Regions from separate parts of the Cellulosimicrobium sp. 72-3 genome, predicted to be linked through region 1. Evidence: riboswitches for the same ligand, from Rfam matches in the RefSeq annotation. Region 1 holds a riboswitch; the other holds the start of a gene.

Region 1 (7,628 bases):
TCGCTGTGCTCGCGCGCGGCGTCCACGACGTCGTCGAGCTGGAGGTGCAGGTCGCGGAACCCGCGGCCCGTGACGTTCCAGTGGGCCTGCTTGCCCTGGACGTGCAGGTCGACGAGCGCGACGAGCACGCGCTGCAGGTGGGCGCGGAGCTTCTCCGACGCCTCGAAGCGGGCCGTCGTGCGGTGGATGGTGGGTGCGGACATGGTGCTCCTCGCTCTCTCGGGGGTCGCCCGGAATCGTGCGGCGGTCACCCGGCTTCCGTCGGTGCCGTTCACTTGAACGATTCCAGACTAGGTCGCATTCCGCGCGCCCGCCAGCAAGGAGAGGCGTGCCTGACCTGCGGCGGGGCTCGTCCCGCGGCACGGCGCGTCACGTCCTCTCGCCAGGTGAGAGGACGGCGTCCGCCCTTGCCCCCGGCGGCGCGCGGTGGTCCGCTGGGGCCATGACCGACACCTCCCGGACCCCCGCCCCCGGCACCCTCCCGTCGCGCACGCTCGGCACCGGCGAGGCGGCGCTCGCCGTCTCCGCCGTCGGGTTCGGCGGCATGTCCGTCACCGACGCCTACGGCCCCGCGGACGCCGCGGAGGCGGAGGCCGTGCTGCGCCGCGCGCTCGAGCTCGGTGTGACGCTCTTCGACACGGCCGACGTCTACGGTCACGGCCGCAACGAGGAGCTGTTCGGCCGGGTCCTCGGGCCGCACCGGGACGAGATCGTCCTCGCGTCGAAGTTCGGGCTCCCGCCCGCGGGCGGCCACCCCGACGGGCGTCCGGTCGACGGCCGCCCCGAGTACGTCCGTGCCGCGGTCGACGCGAGCCTGCGCCGCCTCGGCACCGACCGCCTCGACCTGTACTACCTGCACCGTGTCGACCCCCAGGTGCCGATCGAGGACACGGTCGGCGCGCTCGCCGGCCTCGTGGAGGCCGGGAAGGTCCGCGGCATCGGTCTCTCGGAGCCGTCCGCCGCGACCGTGCGCCGCGCGCACGCCGTGCACCCCGTGACGGCCGTGCAGAGCGAGTACTCGCTGTGGACGCGCGACCCGGAGGACGAGGTGCTGCCGACGCTGCGCGAGCTCGGGGTCGGCTTCGTGCCCTTCTCGCCGCTCGGCCGGGGCATCCTCACCGGGACCGTGGACGCCACCGACGGCTTCGCGGAGGACGACGTGCGCCGCGCCCACGCCCGGTACGCCGGCGAGGCGTTCGAGCACAACCGCGGCCTCGTGCGCTCCCTGGAGCAGCTCGCCGCGGAGCGCGGCGTCACGACGGCGCAGCTCGCGCTCGCGTGGCTCCTCGCGCAGGGCGACGACGTCGTCCCGATCCCGGGGACGAAGCGCGTCGCGTACCTGGAGCAGAACGTCGCGGCGGCCGCGGTCGAGCTCACGCCGGACGACGTCGCGACGATCGGCGCGGCGATCCCGCGCGCGGCCGTCCAGGGCGTGCGGCACCCGCAGCCGGACCTCCTCGACGGCTGACCCGCCGCGCGGGCCGGCGGCGAGGACAGGTGGCCGCCCACCCTGCCTCGCGGGGCCGGGGAGACCTAGACTGGAGAGGTCCTGTGGGTCTCCCCGCGCAGAGGTCGGCTCCGATGTCGTGGCTGCTCATGATCTGGTGCGCGACGGCGTGCACGGCCGCCGCCGCGTGGTGGGTGCTGCGCCGGGCCGGGCGACCTCCGAGCCACCGGGCGGGCGGGCGCCGTCGTGCCGCCGCGGCACCGGACCCGCTCACCACGCTCGCGCTCCAGGTGCGGCTCACCGCGCTCGCCGCAGAGCTCCGGCGCATCGAGGCCGACCCGGACGTCTACGCGCGTGCCCACCACTACCTCGCGGTCCAGGGCGCCTACGACGCGCTGCTGCGCGAGGCCTGCCGGCTCACGGGGCTCCCGGTCGCGGACGCACCCCTGCGCGCGGGCTTCCGCACCGGCGACGACGAGCGGTTCCGCGAGGAGCTCGAGCTCAGCGCGCGCGGCTGGAGCTGGTGACGGACCACCCGTGAGGGGCGGCAGGGGACGGGCGAGGGGCCCGACGGCGGGACGTCCGCCGTCGGGCCCCTCGCCCGTCGTGCGCTCAGAGCGCGGAGTGGTCGCCGATCCGGTGGTAGGTGCGGTCGTGGTAGACGAGCGGCGACGCCGCCGCCCCCCGCGGCGCCCCGGGTGCGGCGCCGACGCTCGACGCGAGCGCGCGCAGCGAGACCAGGTAGGAGTTGCCCACCGGCGTGCGCTGGACGACCCTCCCGCGCACCCACGACAGCGCGCCGTCGATCACGGGCTCGCCCGTCGGCAGGCGCGACCAGCCGCCGTCCGCGAACCGGTCGATGCCGCTCGTCGCGAACCGGGCCGAGACGTCGTCCTGGTGGTCCGCGAGGAAGCTCACGGTCAGCGTGCGCGCGGTCGAGACCGCGGGCCACGACGACGACGTGGACGCGAGCGAGAACGCGAGCAGCGGGGGCGCGGCCGAGACGGAGATGACCGACGTCGCGGTGAAGCCGACGAGGCGGTCGCCGTGCTCGAGCGCGACGACGGCGACGCCCGCGGGGTGGCCGCGGAACACGGCCTTGTACTCGTCGGGGGAGAGCTGGGGCTCGTCCTGCTCGGCCAGGAGGGCCTCCAGGTGGGTGAGCTCGGCGGTCATCGGGCCACCCCCGCGAACGCGTCGGCGACGGCTGCGTCGGTGCGGGCCGACGGGCGGTCCTCCGCCGGGGGGAGCTGCGCCGTGGCGCGGCGCAGGGCGTCGCCCTCGCGCGCGAGCCACGCGTCCACCACCGGTCCCAGGTCCGCGAGCTGCGGCTCGGTGACCGTGAGCGACCGGGTCGGGACGACGGCGCCGAGCTCGACGAGCACGGGTCGCAGGTGCACCTCCCCGACGAGCGCGTGCGCCGGGTTCCCGGACACGACGAGCGGGACCACGACGACGCCCGCGAGCCCGTCGGGGCCGTAGAGGTCGAGGAAGGCCTTCAGCAGCCCGGTGTAGGACGCCTTGTAGACCGGCGTCGCCACGACGGCGACGGTCGCCCGGGCGAGCTGCTCACGGGCGGCGTCGGCCGCCGGATGGTCGGCGGCGAGCACCTCGCCGGCGAGCGACGCCAGGTCGACCGTGGCGACGTCGGCCGCGCCGAGGAGGTCGGCGACGCGGCGCGCGACCGTCTCGGCGGCGCCGAGCGTCCGCGAGCCGGGCCGCGGGTTGCCCGAGACGGCGAGCACCGTCGGGTGGGTGGGGTGGTGGGTCATGTGCACCTCGCAGTAGTCGTCGATCACGCTTGCCGTGCGGGCCGTCCTCGCCGGTGGCGGGGCAGGCTGGGCCCGGCCTGGTCATCTCCCGGAGCACCCCGCCGTGACAGGGGGTTGCCGGCCAGCGAGCCGGGGCTTGGCGCTGGCGCTCGTGACCTGGGGACGGGTATAGCAACCGCCCCGGGAAACTGCACCGGATCGGTAGGGTTTCTCAGTGGGTGGACGGATGTGTCGTCGTCGGTGACTCCTGTGCCGCCCCGTGCGGTCGCTCGTGCGTTGTGGACGCCCGTGCCGGTGCGCGCGGAGTGAGACGGTGTGACGGGAGCTTCTGGCACAGGCGTACCGTCAGCAGGAGTTCCGCCCGCGTCAGACGAGGAGTACCCATGGACAGCCGACTGCAGTCCGTCTACGACGAGGTCCTGCGTCGCAACCCCGGCGAGGCCGAGTTCCACCAGGCCGTGCGCGAGGTCTTCGACTCGCTCGGCCCCGTGCTGCGCAAGCACCCGCGCTACGTCGAGGCCGCCGTCCTCGAGCGCGTGTGCGAGCCGGAGCGCCAGATCATCTTCCGGGTCCCGTGGGTGGACGACACCGGGCGCGTGCAGATCAACCGCGGCTTCCGCGTCGAGTTCAACTCGGCGCTCGGCCCGTACAAGGGCGGCCTGCGGTTCCACCCGTCGGTCTACCTGGGCATCGTGAAGTTCCTCGGCTTCGAGCAGATCTTCAAGAACTCGCTCACGGGCATGCCCATCGGCGGCGGCAAGGGCGGTTCCGACTTCGACCCGCGCGGGCGGTCCGACGGCGAGGTCATGCGGTTCTGCCAGTCGTTCATGACGGAGCTCTACCGGCACATCGGCGAGAACACGGACGTCCCCGCGGGCGACATCGGCGTGGGCGGCCGCGAGATCGGCTACCTCTTCGGGCAGTACAAGCGCATCACCAACCGGTACGAGTCCGGCGTCCTCACGGGCAAGGGCATCTCGTGGGGCGGCTCGCTCGTCCGCACGGAGGCCACGGGCTACGGCACGGTCCTCTTCGCGCAGAACATGCTGGAGACGCGCGGGCAGGAGCTCGACGGGCGCCGCGTCGTCGTCTCGGGCTCGGGCAACGTCGCGATCTACGCGACGGCCAAGGCGCAGCAGCTCGGCGCGAACGTGGTCGCGTTCTCCGACTCGTCGGGCTACGTCGTCGACGAGGCCGGGGTCGACCTCGAGCTCCTGCGCCAGATCAAGGAGGTCGAGCGCGGGCGCGTCGCCGACTACGCCGCGCGCCGTCCCGGGGCCCGCGTCGTCACCGACGGGTCCATCTGGGACGTGCCGTGCGACGTCGCGCTCCCGTGCGCGACGCAGAACGAGCTCGACGAGGCGGCGGCCAAGCAGCTCGTCGCGAACGGCGTCGTCGCGGTCGCGGAGGGCGCCAACATGCCCACGACGCCGAGCGCCGTCGCGCTGCTCCAGGAGGCGGGCGTCCTCTTCGCGCCGGGCAAGGCCGCCAACGCGGGCGGCGTCGCGACGTCGGCCCTCGAGATGCAGCAGAACGCGTCGCGCGACGCGTGGTCCTTCGAGTACACCGAGGACCGCCTCGCGCAGATCATGGCGGGCATCCACGACCGCTGCGTCGAGACGGCCGACGAGTACGGCACGCCCGGCAACTACGTGCTCGGCGCCAACATCGCGGGCTTCACCAAGGTCGCCGACGCGATCCTCGCGCTCGGCGTCATCTGACCCGAGCCGCACGACGACGGCCGTCGGCGCCCCGCGCAGAGCGGTGGTTCCGGCGGCCGTCGTGCGCGCGAGGCCGGCGCGGCACCGTGCCCCGGCGGAGATCCGCGCCCTGCTGTGGGGCACGGAGCGAGGAGCGACGCTCCACACGGGGTGGCGAGCGGCCTATGCTCGGTCGTCGTGGAGCCCGACGACATGACCGGCCGGCCGGCGAACAGTGCCGGGCGCACGGTCGGGCAGCGCGCCGGCAGCGCGGTCCTCGGCCTCGTGGTGGCGGCGCTCCTCTACGTTCCCGCCTTCCCGCTGGCCTTCGCGGCGCTCTTCTTCGCCGCGGGCGCCTTCGACGACCGGTGCTTCTCCCCGGACGTGGGACGGGTGTGCGCCGCGAATCCCGTCGGAGGAGCGGTGGCGATCGTGCTCGGCGTCGTGCTGCTGATCGCACCCGGCGTGTTCGGGATCTACGCGGGCCGGGCGTCCGAGCCCTCCCGCTCGACGAGTGGCTCCTGACCCGGTCCCGCTGAGTCACGAGCCGCGGCGCAGCGCGCGCGAGGGCGTGTCCGGCCCGGTCTCCCAGCGCGGGAAGAATGCCCTCGGACCGGGAGGGCCCGGGCGCCTAGGGTGGCCGGATGGCGACGATCAGGCAAATCCAGGTCACGTTCGACTGCGCGGAGCCACGGCGCGTCGCCCGGTTCTGGTGCGAGGTGCTGGGCTACGTCCCGGCGCCGCCCCCGGAGGGCTTCGCCACCTGGGACGACGCCGAGGCCTCTCTCCCGGCCGCGGAGCGGGACGCGTGGTCCGCGTGCAGCGACCCGACGGGGGTCGGCCCGCGCCTGTACTTCCAGCGCGTCCCCGAGGGCAAGGTCGTCAAGAACCGCGTGCACCTCGACGTGCGCGTCGGCACCGGGCTCGTGGGGGCCGAGCGCCTCGCCGCGCTCGAGGCCGAGCGTGACCGGCTCGTCGCGCTCGGCGCGACGTGCGTGCGCGTGATGCTCGCGGACGAGGAGAACGAGTCCTGCATCGTCATGCAGGACGTCGAGGGCAACGAGTTCTGCCTGGACTGAACGCCGGGCCCGACCCGCGGGACCGATCCGCGAGCCGGTCCCGGCGGTGGTGCCGGGGTGCCTTACGCGACGGTCGTGCGGACCGTGACGGGGATGTTGCCCCGGGTCGCGAGCGAGTACGGGCAGACGGCGTGCGCGGCCTCCGCGAGCTCCTCGGCGAGGTCCTGGGTGACGCCGCCCCCGAGCTCGACGTGCAGCGTCGCGCCGAGCGAGAAGCCGCCGTCGCCGTTCGGGACGAGGTCGACCTCGGCGACGACGGCCGAGTCCGTCACGGGGACCTTGCGCTGCGCCGCGACCATCTTCAGCGCCGAGTGGAAGCACGACGACCACCCGGCCGCGAACAGCTGCTCGGGGTTGGTCCCGCCACCGGGGCCGCCCATCGCGCGCGGGACCGCGAGCGTGACGTCGAGCTGGCCGTCGTCGGACACGGCGTGGCCTCCGGCGCGGCCGTCGCCGGTCGCTGTGGCCACGGCGGTGTAGAGGGTGTCAGCCATCGAGGTGCCTTTCGAGAGTCGTGATGCGACGTAGAGTTACTAGTACGTCTACGTCAAGGAACCTAGACTGGCGGCCGACCGCGCGCAAGGGGCGGAGAGAAGGAGGGGGCCATGGTCGACGACTCGCCGACGTCCGGGGCGACGGGCCGCGGCACCGCGGCGGGCACGCGCCGCCGCATCCTCGAAGCCGCCTCGGCGCTCTTCTACGCCCAGGGCATCCGGGCGACGAGCGCCGACCGGATCATCGAGCAGGTCGGCATCACCAAGGTCACGTTCTACCGCCACTTCCGCACGAAGTCCGACCTCGTCGTCGCGTACCTCGAGCAGCAGGCCGCGCGCGACCGCGCGGTGGTCGACGAGGCCCTGCGCGACGCCGAGCCGCTCGACGCCCTGAGCGCCCTCGCGGGCGCCATCGGCGCCGTGAGCTGCGTGCCGGGCTTCCGCGGCTGCCCGTTCATCAACGCCGCGGCGGAGACGCCGGACCCGCAGGACCCGGTGCGCGTCGTCGTGGACCGCCACCGGCGCTGGACGCGGGACGTGTTCGCGCGGCTCGCGGCGGCGGTCGGTGTCGCGGACGCCGACGCGACCGCGGCGCAGCTCATGATGCTGCGCGACGGCGCGATGGTCGCGGGGTACCTCGGCGACCCGGACGAGGTGGCCGCGACCCTGCGGTCCGCGTGCCTCGCCGCCGTCGCGGCGGGACGGCCGACGCCGGCCTGAGCCCGCGCGCCCGACGCGCTGCCCGGAGTCGTCTACCCTGGCCGACGGCCGCCGTCGTGCGGGTTCGTGCGACGCGACGGCCGCCGGACCGGACGACGGGAGAGCGCCATGACGACCACCCACCCCGAGGGCAGCGCGGCCCGCGACGTGGCCCTCGAGCTCGCCGTCCAGGACCCCGACGGCGTCCGTGTGGCCGCGGCCGTGCGTGCCCACCGGGTCGAGCTGTGCGTCGGTCTCGGCGCCACGGGCGGGCTCACGCCCAGCGCCGGGCTCGTCGAGGCCGCGGTCGCCGCCGCGGCGGCGGCCGACGGCTCCGGGCCGCGCATCGAGGTGCACGTGCTCGTGCGCCCGCGCCCGGGCGGCTTCGTTCTCACGCCCACCGACCTCGACGTCCAGGTGCGCGACGTCCGGGCCGC
Region 2 (7,628 bases), 810 kb from region 1:
ACGAGCGGCTCCGCGCGATCGAGGTCGAGCTCGACCAGTGCTGGGACCTGCTGCGCCAGCGTGGCGCCGCCCGGGAGTTCGGCGGCGACCCCGATGCGGCGGCGGTGCGAGACCCCGGTACGGTGGAGAACTACCTGGACTGATCGCCGACGGCGACGTCCGGCTCCCGTTCCGACCTCAGAAGGAGAACCCCATGACCACGTCCAGCGAGCAGGCGGCGCACAGCCCCCTCCCCACCGGGACCGAAGGGCGCGACATCCCCGGTCACGCGGGCGCGGTCGCACGGTTCGTCGTGGCGTTCGCGCTGTTCGTCGGCGGGCTCGTGCTCATGGGGTCGGGCATGTCCGGCGTCGACGGCGGTGTGTGGCTCTTCGTGGGCGGCCTCGCGGCGGCGACGCTCGCCTTCGCCCTCCCGATGGCGGGCACGGGCACGACCGAGCGCTGACACCCTCGACACGGAGGCCGGGTCCTGACGGGACCCGGCCTCCGGCGTCTCCGGGGTCAGCCGAGCGTGGCCCGGACGGCCTTCGCCGCGGTGACGAGGTGCTCGAGCGACGGCACGGTCTCCTCGTAGCGGCGGGTCTTCAGGCCGCAGTCGGGGTTGACCCAGACGACGCGCGGGTCGATCGACTTCACGGCGAGCTCCAGCAGCTCGGTGACCTCCTCCGTCGAGGGCACGCGCGGGCTGTGGATGTCGTAGACGCCCGGCCCGATGCCGCGCGAGTACCCGGCGTCGCGCAGCTCCGGCACGATCTCCATGCGCGAGCGCGCCGCCTCGACCGACGTCACGTCGGCGTCGAGGCCGTCGATCGCGCCGATGACCTCGCCGAACTCCGAGTAGCACAGGTGCGTGTGGATCTGCGTCGCCGCCTCCACGCCCGACGTCGCGAGCCGGAACGACCCGACGGACCAGTCGAGGTACGCCGGCTGGTCCGCGCGGCGCAGCGGCAGGAGCTCGCGCAGCGCGGGCTCGTCGACCTGGACGATCCCGATGCCGGCGGCCTCGAGGTCCGCGATCTCGTCGCGCAGCGCGAGGCCCACCTGGTTCGCCGTGTCGCCGAGAGGCTGGTCGTCGCGCACGAACGACCACGCGAGGATCGTCACGGGCCCGGTGAGCATGCCCTTGACGGGCTTCTCGGTGAGCGACGCCGTGTACGCGGACCACTCGACCGTGATCGGCGCGGGCCGCGTCACGTCGCCCCACAGGATCGGCGGGCGCACGCAGCGCGACCCGTACGACTGCACCCAGCCGTTCGCCGTGACCGCGAACCCGTCGAGGTGCTCCGCGAAGTACTGCACCATGTCGTTGCGCTCGGGCTCGCCGTGCACGAGGACGTCGAGGCCCAGCTCCTCCTGGATCGCGACGACGCGCGCGATCTCCTCACGCATCGCGGTCGTGTAGTCCGCGTCCGACAGCTCGCCCTTCGTCCACAGCGCGCGGGCGCGGCGGATCTCCGGCGTCTGCGGGAACGAGCCGATCGTCGTCGTGGGCAGCGGCGGCAGGTTCAGGCGCTCCTGCTGCGCGGCCGCACGCTCGGCGTAGTCACCGCGCGCGAAGTCCGCGTCGGTCAGCGCGGCCGCACGCTCGCGCACCGCGGGCACGACGACGCCGCTCGCCTCCGCGCGCGACGCCACCGCCGCGCGGGACGCCTCGATCTCCTCCGCGACGGCGTCGCGACCCTCGGTCAGCGCGCGGGCGAGCGTCGCGACCTCGCCGACCTTCTGGTCCGCGAACGCGAGCCAGTCGCGCAGGCGCGGGTCGAGCGTCGTGCCCGACGCCGTGCCGGGCTCGGCGAACGTCTCGTCCTCGACGTCGTGCGGCACGTGCAGCAGCGACGTCGACGTGCCGACGGCGACCGCGCCCGCACCGAGGCTGCGCGCGGCGGTCAGCGTGTCGAGCTTTGCCGAGAGGTCGGCGCGCCACACGTTGTGCCCGTCGATCGCGCCGACGACGAGCGTCTTCGTCAGGAGGTCGTCGTAGGGCGAGTCCGGAAGGTCCGCACGGACGGCGTCGATCGCGATCGCTTCGACGTCCGTGCCCGCGAGGGTCGCCAGGAAGTCGAAGGTCGCGCCGTCGCCGTCCGGCGACGTCTCCAGCCCGCCGAACGGCGTGGCGACGAGGATCGCGGGCCGCGCGTCCTGCGCCGAACCAGGGGTTGCCGCCGGGTTTGCGGACGAGGCCGCCGAAGACCCCGGGCTCGGCACCGGGCGGAGGTCGGTCGCGAGGGCGCGGTACGCGGACCCCACGGCGGCGGCGAGCTCGGTGAACGGCACGTCGACCGAGTCGGTGACGAGGATCGGCTCGTCGAGCTGGACCCACGGCGCCCCCGCCGCGGCGAGCGCGCGCAGCAGGTCGGCGTAGGCGGCGACGACGTCGTCGAGGCGGTCGAGCGGCGAGTACCCGGCGGGCGCGTCGTCCGCGGCCTTGGACAGCGCGAGGAACGTGACCGGCCCGACGACGACGGGCCGCGTCACGACACCGGCCTCCTTCGCCTCGACGAACTCGCGCACGACGCGGTCGTCGACGAAGCGGATCGGGGTGTCCGGGCCGATCTCGGGGACCAGGTAGTGGTAGTTCGTGTCGAACCACTTGGTCATCTCGAGCGGGGCGTCGTCCCCCTGGCCGCGCGCCACGGTGAAGTAGCCCGCGAGGTCGAGGCGGCCCGCGTCGTCGGTCAGCGACGCGAACCGCGACGGGACCGCCCCGAGGGAGGCGGCGACGTCGAGCACCTGGTCGTAGAAGGAGAACGAGCCGGGGACGGACGCGTCGTCGGCGCCGAGGCCGAGGTCGACGAGCCGGCGGACGGTCGCGAGGCGCAGCTCGCGGGCCGTGGCCTCGAGCTCCTCGGCCGAGGTCTTGCCGGCCCAGAACGCCTCGACGGCCTTCTTCAGCTCGCGGCGGCGACCGATGCGCGGGTAGCCGAGCACGGTGCCGGCGGGGAAACCGACCGGGTTCTGGGTAGGGGAGGGTACGGAAGTGGCCATGATCGAAACCTCTTGCTGGTCCGGAGGACCGGTCAGACGGGCGCGCCGTGCGTGGCGGCGCTCGTCGTGGGCAGGGAGGTGCCGGTGACCCACGGCCCGCTGGCCAGGTCCGGGACGAGCGGGGCGGCGGCGGCGCTGGCGCCGCCCCCGGTCCCGACCGACCCGCCGCCGAGGTGGACACCCTCGAGCAGGTCAAGAGCGGCGCGGTGCTTGTTGAACGTGTACACGTGCAGACCGGGCGTGCCCGCGTCGAGGACGCGCTGCGCGAGGTCGACCGAGTACGCGATCCCGTAGGCGTGCTGCGCCTCCGGGTCGGGCAGGGCGTCGAGCGCGTCCAGCAGGTGCTGGGGCGCGCGCACGCCCGTGAGCTCCTCGACGCGACGGAGCCGCGCGGGCTCCGTCGTGGGCAGCAGCCCGGCGAGGATGGGGATCGTCACGCCGGCCGCGCGGGCCTCGGCGACGAAGTCGGTGTACGACGACGCGTCGTAGAAGAGCTGCGTGATCGCGAAGCTCGCGCCGGCCTGCTGCTTCTGCCAGAGGCGGCGCACCTCCTGGGTGCGCGTCGTGCCGGCGGCGGGGTTCCCGTCGCAGAACGTCGCGACGGCGATCGTCAGCGGCCGGGCTGCGCCGCGCAGCGCGACGGCGGGGTCGGACGCGCAGCGCGACGCCTCGACCTCGCGCAGCAGCGCGACGAGCTCGGTCGACGACCGGACGCCGTCGGGCGCGGGCTGCCAGTCCGGCTGGTCGCGCGGCGGGTCGCCCCGCAGCGCGAGGAAGCTCCGCACGCCCTCGTCGAGGAAGTCGGTGATGACCGACTCCACGTCCTCGCGCGACGCCCCGACGCACGTGAGGTGTGCGATCGGCAGCACGGGCGTGCCCTGGAGCAGGCGTCCGACGACCTGGCGCGCGGTCGCGCGGTCGGTGCCCGCGGCGCCGTACGTCACGGACACGAAGTCGGGGTGCGTCGCGACGAGACGGCGTGCCGTCTCCCAGAACTTCGGGGCCGCGTCCGGTCGGCGCGGGGGCATGAGCTCGAACGACACCGTCGGCCGAGGACGGCCCGGACGGTGCGCGAAGGATGCCTCTGAGGTCATGCGTCACTCCATCGACCCTGGCGTTAGCACCTTTGTCCTCGGGAGGCTTCCGTCGGCGGGTTGCTGCGGTGTCGTCGAGCCAGGACTCTCGACCGCTCTGGATGGTTGGCACGATCCTACGACCCATCCGACATGCGGTCGAGAGCGCCCGCCAGGTGAGATGCGGAGGGATCGGCCGGAGGCGTAGCGGCGCCCCGCGCTACGGATCTCAGGCTCTCTACGCTACGAATTTCAGGTTTCCTACGCTACAGATTTCAGGTGCTCGAGCGAGGTCCCAGACACCGACCATGGCGACGGGTCGTCGTCGGCCTTGCAGGTCTCAGGCCCTCCGGCGCTCGGGCACGTGCAGGCGGCGGAGGAACCGGTCGGTGCGCAGCGGCGGCCCGCGCCGGTCGAGGAGCGACACGACGACGACGGTCGCCGTCGCGAGCGGGATGGTCCAGGCGGCGGGCTGGGCGAGCAGGGCGCGCACGACGCCAGGGACGCCGTCGGCCGTGCCGCCGGACGGGCTCCCGTACCCCGCGGCGACGAGCGCGGACGACGCGAGCAGCGCCGTCGCGCACAGGACGGCGCCCACGACCATGCCCGCCACCGCGCCGCGCGCGGTGAGGCCGCGCCACCACACGCCGAGCAGGATCACGGGGGACAGGGCCGACGCGGCGAAGACGAACACCGTCCCGACGCTCGTCACGAGGCCCTGCGGGATGGTGACGAGCGCGAACGCGAGCGGGATGAGCGTGCACGCGACCGCCGACCAGCGGAAGGACCGCACGGTGCCGCCGAACAGGTCCTGGCTCACGACGCCCGCCAGAGCGACCACGAGCCCCGACGACGTCCCGAGGAACGCGGCGAACGCCCCGGCGACGACGAGCGCGGCGAGGAGCTCGCCGCCGAGCCCGGGCACGAGGCGGGTCGGCAGCGTGAGGACGACGGTGTCCGCCACCCCGGGCGCCGCGAGGTCGGGCGCGACGACCCGCGCCACGAGCCCGAGCGTGCTCGACACCATGTAGAACACGCTGATCATGACGAGCACGACGACGGTCGTGCGGCGGGCCGAGCCGCCGTCGGGCGAGGTGTAGAAGCGCACGAGGACGTGCGGCAGGCCGGTCGTGCCGAGCAGGAGGGCGAGCAGGAGCGAGACGGTGGCGTACGCGTCGAGGCCGCCCGGCCCGGCCTCGTGGGGGAACACGGCGGCGGGGTCGAACGTGACGACGGCGCCGCCGGGCTCGAACGCCCCGCCGAGCGCCATGAGCACGAAGACGAGCGGCACCGCGAGCGCGGTGAGCTTGACCCAGAACTGGAACGCCTGGACGAACGTGATGGAGCGCATCCCGCCCGCGGCGACGACGGCGCTCACCACGACCGCGATCCCCACCGAGCCGACCCACGGCGGCACCGCGGCCACGCTCGTGATGACGAGCGCCGCCCCGTGGAGCTGCGGCACCACGTAGAGCCACCCGATGACGAGCACGAGCACGCTCGTCACGCGGCGCGCGACCACGGAGTCGAGCCGGGCGTGCACGAAGTCGGGGATCGTGTACGCGCCGCTGCGCCGCAGGGGGCCCGCGACGAACAGCAGGACGAGCAGGTAGCCCGCCGCGTACCCCACGGGGAACCAGAACGCCTCCGCGCCGGACAGCAGCACGAGGCCCGAGAGCCCGAGGAACGTGCCCGCGGACAGGTACTCGCCGCTGATCGCCGACGCGTTCCAGACCGGCCGCACGGTGCGCGACGCGACGAAGAAGTCGCTCGTGGTGCGCGAGATCCGCAGGCCGTAGAACCCGATGAGGCCGGTCGCGAGGAGGAGCAGCGCGATCGCGACGAGGGGCAGCGCGCTGGTCACGGCGCACCGCCGTCGTCGGGGCCGGGCTCGTCGGGCGCGCCCGTGCCCTCGGCGAGCGCGCGGTACCGGCGCTCGTTGCGCGCCGCCGCGACCGCGAACACGACCGCGAACGCGACGATCACCGGGTAGAAGCCGTACGCGTGCACGAGCCACGGCAGCGGCACGCCGAGCAGCACGACGTCGTCCAGCGCGGGCACGCCGCTCATCGTCACCGTGAGCAGCGTGACGACCGCGAGGAACGACGCCACGCACGCCAGCCCGAGCCGGAGCTGGGCCCGCACGAGCCCGCGCGTGTAGGCGGTCGCGGCGTCGTCCGGCTCACCGGTCCGTGTCGTGCCCGACGGCGCCCCGCCCTCCGGGCCGGCACCCTCGCCGCGGCCGGCGCGCGCCGCGGGGAGGTCGGTGGACCGGACGCGCACGCGCGCGTCCCGACGCGGGTCGGTGCCCGTCACGGCGCGCCCCGGTGCGGCCCGAGGAGCGCCTCGCGCACGGCGGGCACCATGCGGCGGCTCACCGGGACCTCGTGCCCGGCGACGACGAGCGCGGGCTGCGCCCCGCCGAACCGCGCCGCGGTCACGGCCGCGCGGTCCACGAGGTACGACCGGTGCACGCGCAGGAACCCCGCGGGCGCCCACCGCTCCTCGAGGTCGGAGAGCGGCTCGCGCACGAGGAACTGCTCGGTGTCCGTCACGAGCCGGGAGTAGTCGCCCTGCGCCTGCACCCACCGCACCGCGCTGCGCCGGACGAGCCGCGTCGTCGTGCCGACCGTCACGACGAGCGTCTCCTCGGCCGGGGCCGCACCGCCCGCCGGGTCGCCGGCAACCGGCGGTGGAGCGGCGGCGCTCGCGGACGGTGCCGCCGCGTCGGTCGCGGGGGTGCGCCCCGCCGCGGTGCGCTCCGCGACCCGTTCGACGACGCGGTCGACCGCGCGCGTGAGCCGCTCGCGCCGCACGGGCTTGAGCACGTAGTCGACGGCCTCGACGTCGAACGCCTCCAGCGCGCGCGCCTCGTCGGCGGTCACGAACACGACCGCCGGGCGGTCGGCGAACCGGGAGAGCGCGCGGGCGAGGTCGAGGCCGGTCAGCCCCGGCATGTGGATGTCGAGGAACGCCGCGTCCACCGTGCGCGACGAGAGCTCGCGCAGCGCCTCGGAGCCGCTCGCGACCCCGCGCACGGTGCGGACGCGCGGGTCGCGGCGGAGCAGGCCCACGAGCTCGTCGAGCACGGGCCGCTCGTCGTCGGCGACGAGCACGTCCAGCCCGACGGCGTCGCCCGCCCCGCCGGGGAGACCGCCGGCCGGAGCCGGGTCCGGGGTGGTCACGGCACGCTCACCTCCGTCTCGTGCAGCGGCTGCGACCGCGGGACGCGCAGCCGCACGAGCGTGCCCGAGCCGGGCGCGGTCTCGATGTCGAGCGCGTGGTCGTCGCCGTAGAGCTGGCGGACGCGCGTGTCGACGTTGCGCAGGCCCACGTGCGTCGTGTCGCGCGACGTGAGGAGCTCACGCACGACGGCCGGGTCCATGCCGACGCCGTCGTCCTCGACCGTGATCTCCGTCTGGGTGCCCTCGTCGCGCGCGGTGATGACGATCGTCCCGCCGTGCTCGCGCGGCTCCAGGCCGTGGCGCACGGCGTTCTCGACGAGGGGCTGCACGGAGAGGAAGGGGATGACGGCCGTCAGCGACTCCGGCGCGATCTGCAGGGTGACGG

What was found. Region 1 has a riboswitch for S-adenosylmethionine ahead of HKK73_RS03025 (NADPH-dependent FMN reductase). Riboswitches for the same ligand answer to the same signal wherever they lie in the genome.
Region 2: it holds a riboswitch for S-adenosylmethionine, as region 1 does, so the genes downstream of both, HKK73_RS18205 (methylenetetrahydrofolate reductase) here and HKK73_RS03025 (NADPH-dependent FMN reductase) in region 1, are expected to answer to the same signal.

The regions. Positions count from the first base shown of each region.
Region 1 is NZ_CP053419.1:672,783-680,410, forward strand. Features, by position in the region: gene HKK73_RS03005 (Dps family protein) at 1-203, opposite strand, end outside; gene HKK73_RS03010 (aldo/keto reductase) at 443-1,468, shown strand; gene HKK73_RS03015 (hypothetical protein) at 1,582-1,974, shown strand; gene HKK73_RS03020 (flavin reductase family protein) at 2,060-2,623, opposite strand; gene HKK73_RS03025 (NADPH-dependent FMN reductase) at 2,620-3,219, opposite strand; SAM riboswitch class IV at 3,274-3,376, opposite strand; gene gdhA (NADP-specific glutamate dehydrogenase) at 3,603-4,940, shown strand; gene HKK73_RS03035 (hypothetical protein) at 5,118-5,444, shown strand; gene HKK73_RS03040 (VOC family protein) at 5,564-5,998, shown strand; gene HKK73_RS03045 (organic hydroperoxide resistance protein) at 6,061-6,492, opposite strand; gene HKK73_RS03050 (TetR/AcrR family transcriptional regulator) at 6,604-7,212, shown strand; gene HKK73_RS03055 (copper homeostasis protein CutC) at 7,321-7,628, shown strand, end outside.
Region 2 is NZ_CP053419.1:4,078,796-4,086,423, reverse strand. Features, by position in the region: gene HKK73_RS18220 (DUF2630 family protein) at 1-143, shown strand, start outside; gene HKK73_RS18215 (hypothetical protein) at 194-445, shown strand; gene metE (5-methyltetrahydropteroyltriglutamate--homocysteine S-methyltransferase) at 502-2,985, opposite strand; gene HKK73_RS18205 (methylenetetrahydrofolate reductase) at 3,018-4,079, opposite strand; SAM riboswitch class I at 4,085-4,187, opposite strand; gene HKK73_RS18200 (cation acetate symporter) at 4,399-5,922, opposite strand; gene HKK73_RS18195 (heavy metal transporter) at 5,919-6,374, opposite strand; gene HKK73_RS18190 (LytTR family DNA-binding domain-containing protein) at 6,371-7,180, opposite strand; gene HKK73_RS18185 (sensor histidine kinase) at 7,240-7,628, opposite strand, start outside.